Regions from separate parts of the Bradyrhizobium sp. USDA 3311 genome, predicted to be linked through region 1. Evidence: predicted binding sites of a transcription regulator. Region 1 holds the regulator's gene; each other region holds the start of a gene.
What was found. The regulator HrcA, encoded in region 1, represses chaperone genes, less so after heat shock. The targets are predictions, from matches to a motif close to GTTAGCACTCNCNNNNNGNGAGTGCTAAC.
Positions count from the first base shown of each region.

Region 2: the regulator HrcA is predicted to act here: its motif matches at 827-855, upstream of groES (co-chaperone GroES).
Region 3: the regulator HrcA is predicted to act here: its motif matches at 1,434-1,462, upstream of groES (co-chaperone GroES).

Region 1 is NZ_JBSSFI010000001.1:1,486,858-1,489,121, forward strand. Features, by position in the region: gene grpE (nucleotide exchange factor GrpE) at 1-395, opposite strand, end outside; gene hrcA (heat-inducible transcriptional repressor HrcA) at 493-1,581, opposite strand; gene rph (ribonuclease PH) at 1,756-2,264, shown strand, end outside.
Region 2 is NZ_JBSSFI010000001.1:4,648,998-4,651,261, reverse strand. Features, by position in the region: gene ACVWW6_RS21975 (ETC complex I subunit) at 1-46, shown strand, start outside; gene ACVWW6_RS21970 (DUF2905 domain-containing protein) at 91-414, shown strand; gene ACVWW6_RS21965 (hypothetical protein) at 494-697, opposite strand; gene groES (co-chaperone GroES) at 971-1,285, shown strand; gene groL (chaperonin GroEL) at 1,334-2,264, shown strand, end outside.
Region 3 is NZ_JBSSFI010000001.1:648,875-651,138, reverse strand. Features, by position in the region: gene groL (chaperonin GroEL) at 1-955, opposite strand, end outside; gene groES (co-chaperone GroES) at 1,004-1,318, opposite strand; gene ACVWW6_RS03090 (hypothetical protein) at 1,584-1,787, shown strand; gene ACVWW6_RS03085 (hypothetical protein) at 1,891-2,178, opposite strand; gene ACVWW6_RS03080 (ETC complex I subunit) at 2,156-2,264, opposite strand, start outside.

The DNA.
Region 1 (2,264 bases):
TTCACGCCGTGCTTTTCCAGCGCGTTGAGCAGCGAGCGCTCGGTGAGCTCGACGCCCTCGATCAGCGAGGTCAGGCCGGGATCGGCCGCGGCGCGGGCCTCGGCGGGAACCGCGTCGAGCGCGCGCTGGAGGTTGTCGGCGATGTCGAGCACGTCGCGGGCAAAGCCGGTGATGCCGTAGAGACGGGCGTCGGCGACCTCCTTGGTGGTGCGCTTGCGCAGATTTTCCATCTCCGCCAGCGTCCGCAGCATACGGTCGCGCGCCTCGGCGGCTTCCTTCTGCAACAGCTCGACCGAGCCCGGCTCGGGATCGTCGGGCATGATGTAGGGCTTCGACACCACGGGCTCGCCGGTCGGCGCGGTCGTGTCTTCGGGTTGCCGGTCTCGATCGGTCATCGGCTCTCTTTTCGAATTTGTCTCAGGGATTTTTCTGGCCCGGATATCGTGCTTCGGACGCCGAAAATCAAGCGCCCGTGATCGCCTCAGCCGCCGGTCAGCCCCCCAGAAGGCGGCTGACGATCCGGGCGGCGTAGTCCACGGTCGGGATCACACGGGCATAATTCAGCCGTGTCGGCCCGATCACGCCCAAAACGCCGACGATGTGGCCGGCGGCATCCCGATAGGGCGAGATGATGGTCGAGGAGCCCGACAAGGAGAACAGCTTGTTCTCCGAACCGATGAAAATCCGCACGCCTTCCGCGGTCTCGGCCCGGCCGAGCAGGTCGATGACGCCGCGCTTGGTCTCGAGGTCGTCGAACAAGAGGCGGACCCGCTCCAGATCCTCCAGCGCGTGCAAATCTTCCAGCAGATTGGCGTGGCCACGGACGATGAGCTGGCGGTCCTCGTTCTCGCCGCCGGACCAGCTGGCGATCCCGGCCGAAATCACCTTCTGCGTCAGCTGATCGAGCTCGGCACGGGCCTCCCCGAGCGCGGTCTCGAGCTCGAGCCGCGCTTCGGCCAGGGTCCGGCCGCGAATCCGCGAATTGAGGAAATTGCCGGCCTCGGTGATCGCCGAGGAGGGAACTCCGGGTGGCAGCGTCAGCACGCGGTTTTCGACCTGGCCGTCCTCGCCGACCAGGATCACCAGCGCCTTTTCCGGTTCCAGCCGGACGAATTCGATGTGTTTCAGCCGCGCGTTGGATTTCGGCGTCAGCACCACGGCGGCGGCGCGGGTCAGGCCCGACAGCCGCGTCAGCGCCTGGTCCAGCGCCGCCTCGACCGACTGCGCCTGACCGACGGAGGTGAGCTGGCTCTGGATCGACTGCCGCTCAGCGTCATTGAGGTCGCCCACCTGCATCAAGGCGTCGACGAAGAAGCGCAGGCCGAGTTCCGTCGGCAGCCGGCCGGCGGACGTATGCGGGGCATAGATCAGGCCGAGCTGTTCCAGATCGGCCATGACGTTGCGAACCGAGGCCGGCGACAGTGGCATCGCGATCAGCCGGGAAATATTGCGTGAGCCCACCGGCTCGCCGGTCGCGAGATAGCTTTCGACAATTTGACGAAAGATGTCGCGGGACCGCTCATTCAGCTGGGCGAGCCCTGCGCGCGGCGCGATCAGATGGATCGGATCGTGATGGGCCACAGACAGCAACTCCTCTCAGATGCTTATAATTTGGCCATCCGGGAGGTCCCTGACAAGCGTGGTTTTGCACTTGCTCGACAGTTGCTTGGGGACCGAAAAGGCCTTGCCGCTCACCCTCACCCCACCTACAAGCACCGCGAACAGCCTATTCCCGTGAGTTTTGGAGGATTTCCCATGCGGCCAAGCCGCCGTGCGCCCGACGAATTGCGCCCCGTGACGCTGGAGCGCGGCGTGGTCAAATATGCGGAAGGCTCCTGCCTGGTGAAATTCGGCGACACCCATGTGCTGGTCACCGCCACGCTGGAGGACCGCCTGCCGCCGTGGCTGAAGGGCCAGGGCCGCGGCTGGGTCACCGCGGAATACGGCATGCTGCCGCGCGCGACCTCGGAACGAACCCGCCGCGAGGCCTCCGCCGGCAAGCAGAGCGGCCGCACCGTCGAGATCCAGCGCCTGATCGGCCGCTCGCTTCGCACCATCATCAATCTCGAAGCGCTCGGCGAGCGCCAGATCACGGTCGATTGCGACGTGCTCCAGGCCGACGGCGGCACGCGCACGGCCTCGATCACCGGCGCCTGGGTCGCGCTCGCCGATTGCGTCAACTGGATGAAGGCGCGCAACATGGTCAAGGCCAACGTGCTGCGCGACAACGTCGCCGCGATCTCCTGCGGCATCTACAACGGCAC
Region 2 (2,264 bases), 3.2 Mb from region 1:
GATTACGGAAGCATCCTTCGAGCATGTCGACAGAAAGGCAAGCTGACTTCGAGCGCAGGTGGTCGGCCCGCTCACGGCGGGGCGCCTAACTTGGCAAAGGCCTATCGCACTCAAGCGGACGTGTTGAAGGCTAAGCGAAAGCAGGAAAAGAAGCGACGACGACCCAGGCATCTGAAATTGGCCTTTGATCTTCAAGCCGCAGGATCGGCAACAATGGCGCGCTTTCTGATTACTCTCGGCATTGTAAGTCTAATGGCCGGCCTGCTGTGGCCTTATCTCAGCCGGATCGGTCTGGGTCGGTTGCCCGGCGACGTCGTGATCGAACGGGAGAGTATGACGTTCTATTTCCCTTTGATGACATGTTTGCTTTTGAGCGCAGTGCTCAGCCTAGTCTATTGGGTCCTGAACCGCTGAAGAGCGCAGCCCAAGCGGAGCTTGGTCTGGCCATGCGTGCACCTCGCCGGTGCTTCTGGCACCGCGCCTCAGTTTGCCTTCATCTGAAATTGGCGATCGAATGGTGCTTCGCCGGCGCCATCTCCAAAGGACTCGATGCAGCGACTTGCGGGCTTGGCGGCTCAATCTCCGCCGGTTTTGACCCGTCGGACGAACCCAGAATGTACAGGAGGCCGGCGACCAACATGAGACCTGCGCACAGCACCGCCAGACCAGCAGTCACCACGTCGCGATAGTCGTCCATGTTCGTCGTTCTTGGCGGGTTCTACATTCGCTGACGCCTCAATCCGCAGTCAGCTCCGGAGCGAGGGCGATGAATGGAAGATCTCTTTCCAATTAACTGGTCGAGCCATATCCGCCGTTCAAGACCGCGGTTGGCAGTCAGACGGCCGGAGTGACAAAAATTTTTAAAAGACCTCTTGAACGGCCGTTTTTCGGATCCTAGGTCGTTTTCGCCCGGGGGCCGGTTGCCCGGACCCGGTTTTTGGACATCGCTGAACTGACATGGAGGATGTGTATGCATTTCCGCCCGCTGCACGACCGCGTGCTTGTGCGCCGCATTGATGCCGAGGAAAAGACCGCCGGCGGCATCATCATTCCCGACACCGCAAAGGAGAAGCCGCAGGAAGGCGAGATCATCGCCGCGGGCTCCGGTGGCAGAAACGAGCAAGGCCAGTTGATCCCGATCGATGTCAAGCCGGGAGACCGCGTTTTATTCGGCAAATGGTCGGGTACTGAAGTGAAGATCGACGGCCAGGACTACTTGATCATGAAGGAGAGCGATCTTCTGGGCGTGGTCGACAAGACCGGCTCGGTCAAGAAGGCCGCCTGAGCACAACTTGCGAAGCCGACAGTCATTGAGGAGAGAGGAGCAACGAACATGGCTGCCAAGGAAGTGAAATTCTCCACAGACGCCCGTGACCGGGTGTTGCGGGGAGTGGATACGCTGGCGAATGCGGTCAAGGTCACGCTCGGCCCCAAGGGGCGGAATGTCGTGATCGAGAAATCCTTCGGTGCGCCGCGCATCACCAAGGATGGCGTGACCGTCGCCAAGGAGATCGAACTGGAGGACAAGTTCGAGAACATGGGCGCGCAGATGGTGCGGGAGGTCGCCTCCAAGACGAGTGACCTCGCAGGCGACGGGACGACCACCGCGACCGTACTGGCCCAGGCCATCGTCAAGGAAGGCGCGAAATCCGTCGCCGCCGGCATGAACCCGATGGACCTCAAGCGCGGCATCGATCTGGCCGTAGAAGCCATCGTCAATGATTTGAAGGCGCACGCCAAAAAAGTCACCACCAACGAGGAGATCGCCCAGATCGCGACCATCTCGGCCAATGGCGATATTGAGATCGGCCGCTTTCTCGCCGACGCCATGCAGAAGGTCGGTAACGACGGGGTCATCACCGTCGAGGAGGCCAAGAGCCTCGACACCGAGCTCGAGGTGGTCGAAGGCATGCAGTTCGATCGCGGCTATGCGTCACCCTACTTCGTCACCAATGCCGAGAAGATGCGGGTCGAGTTCGAAGACCCCTACATCCTCATCCATGAGAAGAAGCTGTCGACCCTGCAGTCCATGCTGCCGCTGCTCGAAGCCGTCGTGCAGTCCGGCAAGCCGCTGCTCGTCGTTGCCGAGGATGTCGAAGGTGAAGCGCTCGCGACCCTCGTCGTCAACCGGCTGCGCGGCGGGTTGAAGGTCGCGGCCGTGAAGGCGCCCGGCTTCGGCGATCGCCGCAAGGCCATGCTGGAGGACATCGCGATCCTGACGGGTGGCCAGGCGATCTCGGAGGATCTCGGCATCAAGCTCGAGA
Region 3 (2,264 bases), 840 kb from region 1:
GGCCGAGCATCTTGAGCGTGACGTTCTCGAGCTTGATGCCGAGATCCTCCGAGATCGCCTGGCCACCCGTCAGGATCGCGATGTCCTCCAGCATGGCCTTGCGACGATCGCCGAAGCCGGGCGCCTTCACGGCCGCGACCTTCAACCCGCCGCGCAGCCGGTTGACGACGAGGGTCGCGAGCGCTTCACCTTCGACATCCTCGGCAACGACGAGCAGCGGCTTGCCGGACTGCACGACGGCTTCGAGCAGCGGCAGCATGGACTGCAGGGTCGACAGCTTCTTCTCATGGATCAGGATGTAGGGGTCTTCGAACTCGACCCGCATCTTCTCGGCATTGGTGACGAAGTAGGGTGACACATAGCCGCGATCGAACTGCATGCCTTCGACCACCTCGAGCTCGGTATCGAGGCTCTTGGCTTCCTCTACGGTGATGACCCCGTCGTTACCGACCTTCTGCATGGCGTCGGCAAGAAAGCGACCGATCTCGATATCGCCATTGGCCGAGATGGTCGCGATCTGGGCGATCTCCTCGTTGGTGGTGACTTTCTTGGCGTGCGCCTTCAAATCATTGACGATGGCTTCGACGGCCAGATCGATGCCGCGCTTGAGGTCCATCGGGTTCATGCCGGCGGCGACGGACTTCGCGCCTTCCTTGACGATGGCCTGGGCCAGCACGGTCGCGGTGGTGGTCCCGTCGCCCGCGAGGTCACTCGTCTTGGAGGCGACCTCCCGCACCATCTGCGCGCCCATGTTCTCGAACTTGTCCTCCAATTCGATCTCCTTGGCGACGGTCACGCCATCCTTGGTGATGCGCGGCGCACCGAAGGATTTCTCGATCACGACATTCCGCCCCTTGGGGCCGAGCGTGACCTTGACCGCATTCGCCAGCGTATCCACTCCCCGCAGCACCCGGTCACGGGCGTCTGTGGAGAATTTCACCTCCTTGGCAGCCATGTTCGTTGCTCCTCTCTCCTCAATGACTGTCGGCTTCGCAAGTTGTGCTCAGGCGGCCTTCTTGACCGAGCCGGTCTTGTCGACCACGCCCAGAAGATCGCTCTCCTTCATGATCAAGTAGTCCTGGCCGTCGATCTTCACTTCGGTACCCGACCATTTGCCGAACAAAACGCGGTCTCCCGGCTTGACATCGATCGGGATCAACTGGCCTTGCTCGTTTCTGCCACCGGAGCCCGCGGCGATGATCTCGCCTTCCTGCGGCTTCTCCTTTGCGGTGTCGGGAATGATGATGCCGCCGGCGGTCTTTTCCTCGGCATCAATGCGGCGCACAAGCACGCGGTCGTGCAGTGGGCGGAAATGCATGCACATCCTCCATGTCAGTTCAGCGATGTCCAAAAACCGGGTCCGGGCAACCGGCCCCCGGGCGAAAACGACCTAGGATCCGAAAAACGGCCGTTCAAGAGGTCTTTGAAAAATTTTTGTCACTCCGGCCGTCCGACTGCCAACCGCGGTCTTGAACGGCGAATTTGGCGCGACCAGTTGATCTTCCATTCACCGCCCTCCCTCCGTAGCTGACCGCGGATTGAGGTCGTCTGCGCAATGTTGGACTCCGCCAAGAACGACGACCATGGACGACTATCGCGACCTGGTGATTGCTGGTCTGGCGGTGCTGTGTGCGGGTCTCATGTTGGTCGCCGGCCTCCTGTTCATTCTGGGTTCGTCCGACGGGTCAAAACCGGCGGAGATCGAGCCGCCAAGCCCGCAGGTCGCTGCATCGAGTCCTTTGGAGATGGCGCCGGCGAAGCACGATTCGATCGCCAATTTCAGATGAAGGCAAACTGAGGCGCGGTGCCCGAAGCCCCGGCGAGATGAAAGCGCGCCATTGTTGCCGATCCTGCGGCTTGAAGATCAAAGGCCAATTTCAGATGCCTGGGTCATCGTCGCTTCTTTACCTGCTTTCGCTTGGCCTTCAACACGTCCGCTTGAGTGCGATAGGCCTTTGCCAAGTTCAAAAGGTTTGCATCAGCGGTCACTCTCGCCTTTCGCTCGGCTTTGTCGGCCTGCTTGCGCAAGAATTTGGTTGCCTTTGCCATGGCATCAACCTCTGACTTATTCTTCAACATCCATGATCGCGCTACCTCTGTTTCGGAAAGATAGGCGAGGCGCCTCGCCGTGAGCGGGCCGACCACCTGCGCGAAGTCAGCTTGCCTTTCTGTCGACATGCTCGAAGGATGCTGCCGTAATCTGCGGCTCCTCGAGATCGAGTAGCGCGTCGATCACTTCCTGGAGATGGGAAGGCGTCGCCAGC